DNA from 2 places in the Mesorhizobium sp. M0185 genome. Region 1 is predicted to be linked to the other one. Evidence: predicted binding sites of a transcription regulator. Region 1 holds the regulator's gene; the other holds the start of a gene.
What was found. Region 1 encodes HrcA, which represses chaperone genes, less so after heat shock. Its sites were predicted from a motif close to GTTAGCACTCNCNNNNNGNGAGTGCTAAC; they were not measured.

Region 1 (6,172 bases):
GGCTCGCCCTCGGCCGTGCCTTGGATCTCGACGATGCCGCCCTTGCCGGTCATGACGAAATTGGCGTCGGTGCCGGCCGAGGAATCCTCGATATAGTCGAGGTCGATGACCGGCTGGCCATCATGGATGCCGCAGGAGATCGCCGCAACGTGATCCTTCAGCACCTTGCCCAGGCTCGCCATCTGGCGGGTTTCCATCCAGCGCAGGCAGTCGTAGAGCGCCACCCAGCCGCCGGTGATCGAAGCGGTGCGCGTGCCGCCGTCGGCCTGGATCACGTCGCAGTCGACGGTGATCTGCTGCTCGCCGAGCGCCTGCAGATCGACCACGGCGCGCAGGGAGCGGCCGATCAGCCGCTGGATTTCCAGCGTGCGGCCGCCTTGTTTGCCGGCCGAAGCCTCGCGGCGCATGCGCTCGCCGGTCGAACGCGGCAGCATGCCGTATTCCGCCGTCACCCAGCCCTTGCCGGAGTTGCGCATCCAGCCCGGCACCTTTTCCTCCAGGCTGGCCGTACACAGCACATGCGTGTCGCCGAACTTCACCAGGCACGAGCCTTCCGCATGCTTGGAGACGCCGCGCTCGAAGGAGATGGGGCGCATTTCGTCGAATTGGCGTTTGGAAGGGCGCATTCAGGCTTCTTTCTTTCTTCGGAATCTTGGCCGGGGAATCTTGGCCGGCTTGTAGCCGCACGGGGCGTGAGGCGCAAAGGAAAATGGACCGGTTGCGCCGACACCGCGGAAGTCTATATCTTCGGGGCGGAGGTTTTTGGCTCGAAATGACAAAGGCAGTCGATCCCGGTTTGCAGTCGCACGTGCTCCCGTCGCACGCGCTGCAATCGCCCGCGCTTCAATCGCTCGACATGCGTTCGCGCGACATCTTCCGGCGCATCGTCGATTCCTATTTGAGGGATGGCGAGCCGGTCGGTTCGCGCAGCCTGTCGCGCATCCTGCCGTCGTCGCTGTCGCCGGCCACCATCCGCAACGTGATGAGCGACCTTGAGCATCTCGGCCTGATCTATGCGCCGCACATTTCGGCTGGCCGGCTGCCGACTCAGGCAGGCCTGCGCTTCTTCGTCGATGCTTTCATGGAACTTGGTGACCTCTCCGACGAGGAGCGCCGCACCATCGAGGCCCAGGTGCGCGCCTCCGGCTCGGGCGCGACGCTGGAGCATATGCTGACCGAGGCCAGCCAGATGCTGTCCGGCATGTCGCGCGGCGCCGGCCTCGTGCTCGCCGCCAAGAATGAGGTGGCGCTTAAGCACATCGAATTCATCCAGCTCGAGCCGACCAAGGCGCTGGCCGTGCTGGTCTCGCAGAACGGCGACGTCGAAAATCGCGTCATCGATCTGCCCGCCGGCATCACCATCTCGCAATTGCACGAAGCCTCCAACTTCCTCAACGCCCATATCCGCGGTCGCACCCTGGCCGAGGCGCGGGTCGAGATCGCCCGCATCAAGGAAGAGACCAGGGCAGCCCTCGACACGCTGTCGCAGGATCTGGTCGAGAAGGGCCTGGCGGTCTGGGCAGGCGCTGAAAGCGGCGTGCCTGGGCGGCTTATCGTGCGCGGCCGCGCCAATCTCCTGGAAAACGTCACTGCCCAGGCCGACATAGAATTGCTGCGGCATCTGTTTGAGGATCTGGAGACGCAGGATGGGCTGATCCAGCTTCTCGACCTCGCCGAGGCAGGCCCAGGCGTGCGCATATTCATCGGTTCGGAAAACAAGCTGTTTTCGCTGTCTGGCTCCTCGCTGGTGGTGGCACCCTATCGCGACAAGGACGCGCGCGTCGTCGGTGCGCTCGGCGTCATCGGGCCGACGCGGCTGAATTATGCGCGCATAGTACCGATGGTCGACTATACCGCGCAGCTGATTTCGCGCATGCTGAGCTAGGAGCCGCCGCGGGCCTGCCGCAAGGAGGAGAAAAGAATGGCGCTGGAATCGTTCAAGGCCCAGATCAGTCTGCTGCTCGAAGAAATGATCAACCAGCCAGAGGATCAGCACGAGGTGCAAGAGCAATTGCGCGAGAAGCTGCAAGAGATGCGGGCGATGGGTTTGCCGCTGCCGGCCGATCTGGTCGCGCTGGAAAAGCGCCTCGACGACGACTTTTACGCCTCTGGCAACTGAACGGGTTCGGCTTCAAATCCTCGTGTGCTGGACGGCCGCTTGGAACGATCAATACCTGATGCCGTTTGCCCTGTTCGAGGCGAATCCCGGAGGACGTTGATGATCCGATCTGGCGGCTTTGCGGCCGTTGCCGCTGCCCTCCTTGTTGCGACACCGGCAGCCGCCCAGCAGGCGGACCAGAATGTGCTCAAAGGCGAAGCCGCGTTTGGCGATTGGCAAGCCGACAGGCCTGGCGTCCGACGCCTGATTGGGCCGCGAGACATGCCGGCAGCCGACCCCGGCCAATCCGCTTCGAACGGCGCCGGTGTGGCGGAACGGCCCGAAAGCGCCAAGCCAGAATTGCCGTCGGGCTTTTCGGCTGAAATGATCGCATCCGGCATCGTCAATCCACGTGTCGTGCGCGTCGCTCCGAATGGCGACCTGTTTGTTGCCAACAGCCATGCCGACCAAATACGCGTCTATCGTCTCGCCGAGGGCAGCGCCAAGCCCATCGAGAAAGCGATCTTCGCCAAGGGGCTCAATTATCCCTACGGCATCGCCTTCTATCCGCCAGGAGACAAACCGCAATGGGTCTATGTCGCGAACAGCGACAGCATCGTCCGCTTCCCCTATCGCGATGGCGACTTGAAGACATCCGGAAAACCAGAAACCATTGTCGCCCAAATCCCGTCGGGTGGTCACACGACCCGCGACATCGCCTTCTCGCAGGACGGCAAAACGCTTTATTTGTCGGTTGGCTCCGCCTCGAACGTCGCCGAGGATATAGGCAAGGAGCCGGATAGCGGCCTCGACGCCTGGGCCAAATCAAAGCCGCTCGGGGCGGCCTGGGGCTCCGAGGACGGCCGTGCCGATGTGCTCGCCTTTGACCCGGATGGGAAAAATCCCCGAACTGTCGCCACCGGCCTGCGCAACTGTACGGGCATGACCGTGCAGCCCGCCACCGGCGCATTGTGGTGCGTCGTCAATGAGCGCGACGAGCTCGGCGACAATGTGCCGTTCGAATTTGCAACAGCGGTCAAGGACGGCGGATTCTATGGCTGGCCTTGGTACTACATCGGCAATAACGAGGATCCGCGCCATCAGGGCGAGCGGCCAGACCTCGCCGGCAAGGCCACTGTCCCCGATGTATTGATGCAGGCGCATTCGGCGCCGATGAATATAGCCTTCTACGACGGCAAGAACTTCCCGGCGGATTATCAGGGTGACGCCTTCGTCGCCATGCATGGTTCGTGGAACCGTGGCGCCAGGACCGGCTACAAGGTGGTAAGGCTCAAATTCAGGGATGGCAAGCCGACCGGCGAATATGAGGACTTCATGACCGGCTTCGTCATCTCGAACGACGCCGTCTGGGGCCGCCCGGTCGGTGTCGCGATGGCCAAGGACGGCTCGCTGATCGTCACCGAGGACGGTAATGGCACCATCTGGCGCGTTACCTACGAAGACGGCCGCTCCTGAACGGCGGTGTCGCCTGCTGCGCTGGCGCAATCGAATCCGGGCCGAGGGAATTCACCCAACTTCAACATTGTGCGACAAGCGCGAATCATGACACTCACCGGGTTTCTCGCCTATAGCGCCGCCCTCGGCATCGCCGCGGCCATCCCCGGCCCCGGCGTCACCGCGCTCGTTGCGCGTGCGCTGGGTTCCGGCTTCCGCTCGTCGCTGGCCATGTCGTTCGGGCTGATGCTCGGCGACCTGACCTATCTCACTGCCGTGGTGCTCGGCCTGGCTTTCGTCGCACAAACTTTCGGCATGGTCTTCCTGGCCATCAAATGGCTGGGCGTCGCCTACCTCGCCTTTCTTGGCTGGCGTTTCTGGACGAGCGGCATCACGCCGGAGACGGTGGAGGCGAAGAAAGGCAAGGGCGGCTTGGCATCCAGCTTTGTAGCCGGCCTCGCCGTCACGCTCGGCAATCCGAAGACGATGATCTTCTATCTTGCCATCACCCCGACCATCGTCGATCTGAAGACGATCACGCTGGCCGATTACGGCATCCTCGTCGCGCTCACCATCGTCGTCCTGCTCGTGGTGCTGGTGCCCTATCTGGCGCTGGCGGCCAAGGCGCGCTGGTTCCTGAAGTCGCCGCGGGCGCTGAGGGTACTCAACCGCACCGCCGCGGGCTTCATGGTCGGTGCGGCGGCGGCAATTGCCGCCCGCCAATAGATCTCTTTCGCCAATCCGCCCAAGGATTGCCACGCCTTGCAAGGGCGGGGGTACTCAGCACGAACTTCACTCGGATATTTTTCGGTCGACAGCCTATCTTGCGCGGCGGATGGCTCTATCCTAGGCCCCGCCCGACTCTTGCCGCTTGACCTCTGGGAGGAAATCAATGAACAAGCCCGCCACCCCCGCACACGTGCCCGGCCGCGGCCGCATCTACAATTCGATCACCGAGACGATCGGCGACACGCCGCTGGTGCGGCTTGATAAATTCGCCAGGGAGAAGGGTGTCGTCGCCAATCTGCTGGCCAAGCTCGAATTCTTCAACCCGATCGCCTCGGTCAAGGACCGCATCGGCGTGTCGATGATCGAGGCATTGGAGGCTTCGGGCAGGATTACGCCCGGCAAGACCACCCTGATCGAGCCGACCTCGGGCAATACCGGCATCGCGCTCGCCTTTGCCGCCGCTGCCAAGGGCTACAAGCTGATCCTGACCATGCCGGAAACCATGTCCGTCGAACGCCGCAAGATGCTGGCTCTGCTCGGTGCCGAACTGGTGCTGACCGAAGGGCCGAAAGGCATGAAGGGCGCCATCGCCAAGGCGGACGAGCTGGCGGCAACGCTGCCCGACGCTGTCATTCCGCAGCAATTCGAAAACCCGGCCAATCCGGAAATCCATCGCCGCACCACGGCCGAGGAAATCTGGAACGACACCCATGGGGAAGTCGATATCTTCGTTGCCGGCATCGGAACCGGCGGCACCATCACCGGCGTCGGCCAGGTGCTGAAGAAGCGCAAGCCCTCGGTGCATGTCGTCGCGGTCGAACCGGAAGCCTCGCCGGTGCTGTCGGGCGGTCAGCCAGGCCCGCACAAGATCCAGGGCATTGGCGCCGGCTTCGCGCCAAAAATCCTCGATACGACGATCTACGACGAGATCGTCAAGGTCTCGAACGAGGATTCGGTTGCCAATGCACGGCTCGTCGCTCGGCTCGAAGGTGTGCCGGTCGGCATCTCGTCGGGTGCCGCCCTGCAAGCAGCGATCGTCGTCGGCTCGCGGCCCGAGAACAAGGGCAAGAACCTCGTCGTCGTCATCCCCTCCTTCGCCGAGCGCTATCTCTCGACGATCCTGTTCGAGGGGTTGGGGACTTAGGGTCTGGACACGAGTAGCGATCCCTTCGCGCTGCCCTCCGGCGGGCCGCTGAAAATACCTGTAGCGACATCGTTCGCTGGAGCGGCGGGTCCCTTCCGTATCAAATCGTCGCTGCCCGGCAGGTGGAGGACTTCATGTACAAGCTCTATACGCGTGCCAATACCGGCGGCTTTGTCATCGAGGCGGCGCTCGCTTTGGCGGGCGTGCCTTTCGACCAGATCGACGTTCCGAAGGGCCGACCCGACCAGGCCTTTTTAGATATCAGCCCCTTGAACCAGGTGCCGGTCCTGATCTTGCCGGACGGACGCTCGATGACCGAATCGGCGGCGATCTGCATCCTGCTGGCCGAGCGCCACCCGGAAGCAGGACTGGCGCCCGCTGCAAGTTCGGCTGACCGTGCCGACTTCCTGCGCTGGATGTTTTTCATGTCCTCCATCTATTCGGCTGACCTGCGGTTCTTCTACGCTCATCGCTACACGACCGATCCCCGCGGCGTGGACGCTGTCAAACAGGCGGCGGTCTCGGAAATGGATCGCAGCTTCGCCATTCTCGATGCCGCCCTCGCAGGCCATCACTGGCTGGCCGGCGACCGGCTCTCGCTGGCCGACATCTATCTCGTCATGTTGGTGGCCTGGCATCCGGAGGTCGCGAAGGTTCCAACCGCTTGGCCGAATATCGAACGCCTGTGGGCCAATTTGCGGGAACATCGAGTGATAAAGAGGCTGAATGCTTCCCACGACATGTGG
Region 2 (6,172 bases), on a different contig from region 1:
TCGGCGTCGTGTCCGTCTTTTTCACAAAAGAGATCATTATCGTGTTCCTGGTTTGACGCGAAGACGTCCGAAGACGATTACATTTGCGTGGCTTAGGCTGCGAGTGCTGCAGCGCAGCCTTCGGCGGCGCGCCTGTCGGGAGACGTCTGACCAGGCATCGTCGCCCAGCCTCCTGCCTCCACGAACAGCCGCCGCTTGTAGCTGTCGGAGATTGCGTTCAATGCGGTGAGTTGCGCCGACTTATCCGGAGACGCATTGAACTTGTCGATGCAGATGACTGAGGCCAATTCGCTGCGCGCCGAGTCGCCGGCGGCCTTTGCCTGTGCTAGCGACGTGCCGCCCGTGACCCACCCGCCCCAGCTGAAGCCGACGATCATCGTTGCGACAGCCGTCGCAGCGCACGCCCAGACGAGCGCCGATTTGGATGGCTGATAGGCTTCCCAGCGCTGGGCGAGCGATTGCTTGGTATTGGTCTGCATGGCCATGTAAGTTCTCCTCCTTGAGTGTTGTTCTGGATTGCGCCCGGCCGCCAGCCGCCGGGCATTCAGCCGCTGCTTAGTGTCCCATTCCACCCATGCCGCCGCCATTGCCCGCAGCGGCTGCATCCTTCGGCGGAACATCCGCAATCATGGCTTCGGCGGTAATCAGAAGCGCGGCGATGGAGCCCGCGTCCTGCAGAGCGGTGCGGACAACCTTGGCGGGATCGATGATGCCGGCCTTGATCATGTCGACATAGGTTTCGGTCTGGGCATCAAATCCCTCGCTGGGGTTCTTGCCGCCGGCCAACTTGCCGACGACGACCGAACCTTCAAAGCCAGCGTTCTCGGCGATCTGCCGGATCGGTGCTTCGAGTGCTTTCAAGACAATCGAAATACCCGCCGTCACGTCGGCATTGGTTCCGGTAAGCCCGGCCAAGGTTGCCGTGGCACGAAGAAGCGCTACGCCGCCGCCTGCCACGATGCCCTCTTCCACAGCGGCGCGGGTGGCGTTCAGCGCATCATCGATGCGATCCTTCTTTTCCTTGACTTCGGTCTCGGTCGCGCCGCCGACGCGAATGACGGCAACACCGCCGGCAAGCTTCGCCAGCCGCTCCTGCAGCTTCTCCTTGTCGTAGTCCGAGGTGGTCTCCTCGATCTGCGCTTTGATCTGCTGGATGCGGCCGGCGATCGCCTGCTTTTCGCCGGAGCCGTCGATCACCGTCGTCGTGTCCTTTTCGATGACTACGCGCTTGGCTCGGCCGAGCATGTCGATGGTGACATTTTCGAGTTTGATGCCGAGATCTTCCGAGATCAGCTGTCCTTGCGTCAGAACGGCGATGTCTTCCAGCATAGCCTTGCGGCGGTCGCCGAAGCCTGGGGCTTTGACCGCCGCGACCTTCAGGCCGCCGCGCAGCTTGTTGACGACCAAGGTCGCCAGCGCTTCGCCTTCGACGTCCTCGGAGAGGATCAGCAGCGGCTTGCCGCTCTGCACCACGGCCTCGAGGATCGGCAGCATGGCCTGCAGATTGCCGAGTTTCTTCTCGTGCAGGAGTATGTACGGATCCTCCAGTTCCACGCGCATCTTCTCTGGGTTGGTAACGAAGTAGGGAGAGAGATAGCCGCGATCGAACTGCATGCCCTCGACCACCTCGAGTTCAGTCTCGGCCGTCTTGGCTTCCTCGACTGTGATTACACCTTCATTGCCAACCTTCTTCATCGCCTCGGCGATCATCGCACCGACGGACGCGTCGCCATTGGCGGCAATCGTGCCGACTTGGGCGATCTCCTCCGATGATTTCACCTTTTTGGACCGGGCCTGGATGTCCTTCACGACGGCGGCTACGGCAAGGTCGATGCCGCGCTTCAAATCCATCGGGTTCATGCCGGCGGCAACAAGCTTTGCACCTTCGCGAAGAATGGAGGCGGCAAGCACAGTTGCGGTCGTGGTGCCGTCCCCGGCCAGGTCATTGGTCTTCGAGGCCACTTCGCGCACCATTTGCGCGCCCATATTCTCGAACTTGTCGGAAAGCTCGATCTCCTTGGCGACGGTGACGCCGTCCTTGGTGATGCGCGGCGGGCCATAGGCCTTGTCGATGATGACATTGCGGCCCTTGGGACCGAGCGTTACCTTGACGGCGTTGTTCAGGATTTCGACCCCGCGCAGCATGCGGTCACGAGCGTCGGTTGCGAATTTGATTTCCTTGGCAGACATGATTTTTCGTCCAGTTCAGTCTTGAAATGAGGAGAGCGGGAAAATCGCTCGGTCAGGCAGCTTTCTTGGCCGCTTTGGCCTTGTCGATGATGCCCATGATGTCGGTCTCCTTCATGATAAGGAGATCTTCGCCGTCGATCTTGACCTCGGTTCCCGACCATTTGCCGAACATGACGGCGTCGCCAGCCCTCACGTCGAGAGGGATCAGCTTGCCGCTTTCGTCGCGCGAGCCCGGACCGACGGCAATCACCTCGCCTTCCTGCGGCTTTTCCTTGGCATTGTCGGGAATGATGATCCCGCCCTTGGATTTGATATCGCCTTCGGCGCGTCGGATGACGACGCGGTCGTGAAGTGGCCGGAATTTCATTGGGATTCTTTCTGCGGCCGGCGCATAGGTGGGCCGCGCCTTTGTATTAGGCCCTTTGGCACTCGAATGATAGGAGTGCCAAAAATAAAACCTGATAGCCTGGAAACAGGAAAATATAAATTGGTGGCTGTCTAATTATTTCCGTGTAAAGGTAGTTGGCTTAGCCTCTCCTTTTGCCGTTACGCGAAAGTACCCAAATTTAAAAGTGCTCGCGCCTTGTTCGCAGCTCGATTGAGGAGCATATATAGAGTGCGTTGATTTTGGCCGATTGGCTTTCGCGGTGTCAGAGACCTAGACCCGCCATGCACCCCGAATCTCGACAGTGAATGCATACCGCCGATCCGGCGCGCACTTCGCTCTGTTCGATCTGGATTGGACCCTGGCGCTGACCACGGATGTACTGGCAGCATCGGGGTCGTCCGGTTCGAGCGGGAATGATGCAGGAGGCGCATCCGCGTGCTCCTGCGGAGGCCTGCAATATGACCAGCCGCACCACGCAAACTGTCGTTCACTTTTCATCGGATTTCCGCTTGCCGGGTTTTGACGCGCCGCAACCGGCGGGAGACTACCGCGTCGACCACGACGAGGAGCTGGTAGAGGGCACCTCCCGGCTTGCCTGGCGACGAGTCGGCGCTTTCATGCACCTGCCGGCGGTCGCCACGCAGGCTCCGACGCAGCAGATGGTGCCGATCAATCCAGCGGACCTGGAAGCCGCCCTCGCAAAGGACCTTGAACAATCATGATGGCACCATCCCGCCGTGCAACCCCGCGCGACGCTGCAAAACATCTTTTTTCGATTGGGCAGTGCGTCCGGCTGAAGGGCGGGTTCCAAACGTCGCCCAAGCTTGGGGATATATACCGGATCACCGCAACGCTACCTCCGCGCGACAACTCGTTTCAATACCGCCTTCGCAATGACGACGAGCGCCATGAACGGGTTGCGACCCAAGACCGCTTGGAACCGCTAGGCCCGGATCAACCGGATGGCGCAACACTCATAAAAAGGACGTTCGGCAATGGCCAAGGGACAGAAACGCAGCAGCCGCGAGATCAGAAAGCCGAAACAGGTGAAAGCACCGCCGAAACCTGAAGGCGCATTCGGCGCGCAGAGTAAGCAGGCCGAGGCCAATGCCCCACGTGGCAAGGGCAAGAGCTGACAGCCATGGCGCTCGTTCGGAACGGGTCCGGTCAGTGATGAAGATCGTGATCGAATTCTACCGCACCCGAAACGCGGACGACGCTCATGCCGTCGTCGGCCGCGAAACGAAGGAAGCGGTGAATACCAGTGACGCGATCGAGATTGCGCGGCTGCTTTCGCAAACCCTCGACATGCCGCAGCGACCAGACGCCATGACGATCACCGACGCCAACGGCGCGACACTCTATTCTGGCGTCACTAACGCTGAAGCGGCCAATGACGAAAGGCAACAATCATGAACGGTCAAAACAATCAAACCGAGCTGCGACGCAATAGTGTCGCGATCGCCATCTGGGAAAATGAGGGCGGCGCACCGGGCAATGATTTCACGGACCACCAATACGGTCGTCGTATCGAAGCGGATAGGTCCTGGACGGTCTATCATGTCTTCACGGGCGTTACGGCGCGTGTCGGCAACGATGACTTGACTGGCCTAGACAGGTCACAGGCCACAAGCAGGATGATGTCTCTCAATATTCGCAACGCCGAATGCCGCAAACAGCCCATCAGCCTGCCGGCACTCGCCCGGGATGCGTCGGGCGAAGCGATGGGATGCCGGTCATGACACTGTCCTTTCCAAACCCGAGCCGCAGCTTCGATGATGAGCAGAACGTCGTCCGCTTCAGCGGCCATGACGGCATGTCCCAAGTGCGATTCCTGGTGGAGGCCGCTGCACTGGAGAAATCGGGCGCGGAGTTACGTGGGACAGCGCCATCGGAGGCGAAGTGCCTCGCCGCGTTCGATTCAATGCGCACGTCCATCTACGACGCAGCGCGCAAGGCTTATTCTCACCGACGTCGCGAATTCTATATTTTAACGGCCGCCGATTTCCGGTAGTCGGATCAGGAGCGAGTATCCTCATGCTGATCCGCTATGGCTATGAAATCACGCTGACCTGCCAGCAGCCGACCGCATTGGTATGTCTCCTGTCGGTCCACGAAGATCGTGCGGCCGACATCAGGGTTCCAGAAACGACATTCACCGCCCCCGACGTTCCGGTATCGACCTACGCGATCTCTTCGGCAACCGATGTCGCCGGCTGGTCGCGCCGGCCGGCGACCTGACGATGTGGGGCGATGCGACGATCGAGGATGACGGCAAGTTGGACAGGGTGCTGCCCAACGCACGGGAACTCGCGGTGGCGGAATTGCCGGACGACTGTCTCGTCTACCTCATGGGCAGCCGCTATTGCGAAACCGACCGTCTCAGCCAGATTGCGTGGGACCTGTTCGGCACGATCCCGCCCGGGTGGGGTCGCGTGCAGGCGATCTGCGACTTCGTCCACAACCACATACGCTTCGACTACATGCAGGCCCGGTCGACCCGGACAGCTTTCGAGGCATTCAACGAACGCATCGGCGTCTGTCGCGACTTCGCGCATCTCGCGGTGACCTTTTGCCGCTGCCTTAACATCCCCGCCCGCTACATCAACGGTCATCTCGGTGACATCGGCGTCCCGGTCGTCGATCCGATGGACTTCAGCGCTTGGATAGAGGTATTCCTCGATGGCGAATGGCATACCTTCGATCCGCGCAACAACACGCCGCGGATCGGCAGGATAGTAGTCGCACGCGGCCGAGATGCGGCCGACATACCGCTCATCAATTCCTTCGGCCCGCACGTCCTGAAGGCGTTTCGAGTTTGGACCTATGAAGTGGTGCCGGATTTGCAATGACTCGAAGCGTCGTGGATGAGACCTGGGGATCGATATCAAGTGAGAGGATAACCTCACTCGATAGAACGATTTCGAAAAGGGGCTTGGCTGAGATTTCCTCCTCCCGAAAGCCGAAACCCATGACTGGTGACGGCCCCAAACCCGACTTTCCGCGCTTGTAGCGCGGAGGTCAGCAAATGGCGCCACTTGCTCGTTCCCATCGATGAGACGAATGGCAACGTTCCGACCCTTCTCTGCCCTTCGTTCGGAGGACTTCTAAGGCAAGCACTGACCCGAGTCGGCCCTTTGACGCTCACCTCGGCCTTCAGAGCAGCTGAATCGCCCGCCGCCCGGGTAGCGCCAGGAGCTGCCATTCCCGGCGCTTCTCCAAACCTGAGCTTCGCGCTACGGCTTGAATCGACCCGATTGAGACGTAGGACGCTCCATCGCGATATAATCCGAGCCCATGCGCCAACGCAGTGTCGAAGAAAAAGGTTTTATGCGGTATTGCGCGAGCAAGCTGGACTGCGATGCGTGTTCGCTGACGCTGCGGTGTTGTCCGAAGGCGCCAGCGCGCAAAGAGGGTCGTTGGCTAGCGCGGAACGTCTGCCAACGAGCTTAGTGCCCGGCGGATAGAATCGCGCGAAAACGGCTTCTCGACAACTGGTCGACCGGCCCGTTCAAGGAAGCGCGCCGCAGCGCCGCCGAGCGTGTCGCCGGTAACGAAAACGAATCGCTCCGCTATGCCCGGGATTGCCTGACA

Region 2: the regulator HrcA is predicted to act here: its motif matches at 2,612-2,640, upstream of NKJ20_RS27360 (co-chaperone GroES).

Annotation. Positions count from the first base shown of each region.
Region 1 is NZ_JAMYSY010000019.1:55,898-62,069, forward strand. Features, by position in the region: gene rph (ribonuclease PH) at 1-626, opposite strand, end outside; gene hrcA (heat-inducible transcriptional repressor HrcA) at 773-1,885, shown strand; gene NKJ20_RS17070 (hypothetical protein) at 1,922-2,119, shown strand; gene NKJ20_RS17075 (PQQ-dependent sugar dehydrogenase) at 2,219-3,574, shown strand; gene NKJ20_RS17080 (LysE family translocator) at 3,662-4,279, shown strand; gene cysK (cysteine synthase A) at 4,446-5,426, shown strand; gene NKJ20_RS17090 (glutathione S-transferase family protein) at 5,561-6,172, shown strand, end outside.
Region 2 is NZ_JAMYSY010000048.1:7,608-13,779, forward strand. Features, by position in the region: gene NKJ20_RS27345 (hypothetical protein) at 1-37, opposite strand, end outside; gene NKJ20_RS27350 (hypothetical protein) at 93-485, opposite strand; gene groL (chaperonin GroEL) at 556-2,190, opposite strand; gene NKJ20_RS27360 (co-chaperone GroES) at 2,243-2,557, opposite strand; gene NKJ20_RS27365 (hypothetical protein) at 3,037-3,300, shown strand; gene NKJ20_RS27370 (hypothetical protein) at 3,297-3,647, shown strand; gene NKJ20_RS27375 (hypothetical protein) at 3,752-3,994, shown strand; gene NKJ20_RS27380 (hypothetical protein) at 3,991-4,320, shown strand; gene NKJ20_RS27385 (DUF1488 family protein) at 4,317-4,592, shown strand; partial or broken gene NKJ20_RS27390 (transglutaminase-like domain-containing protein) at 4,616-5,430, shown strand; gene NKJ20_RS27395 (hybrid sensor histidine kinase/response regulator) at 6,002-6,172, opposite strand, start outside.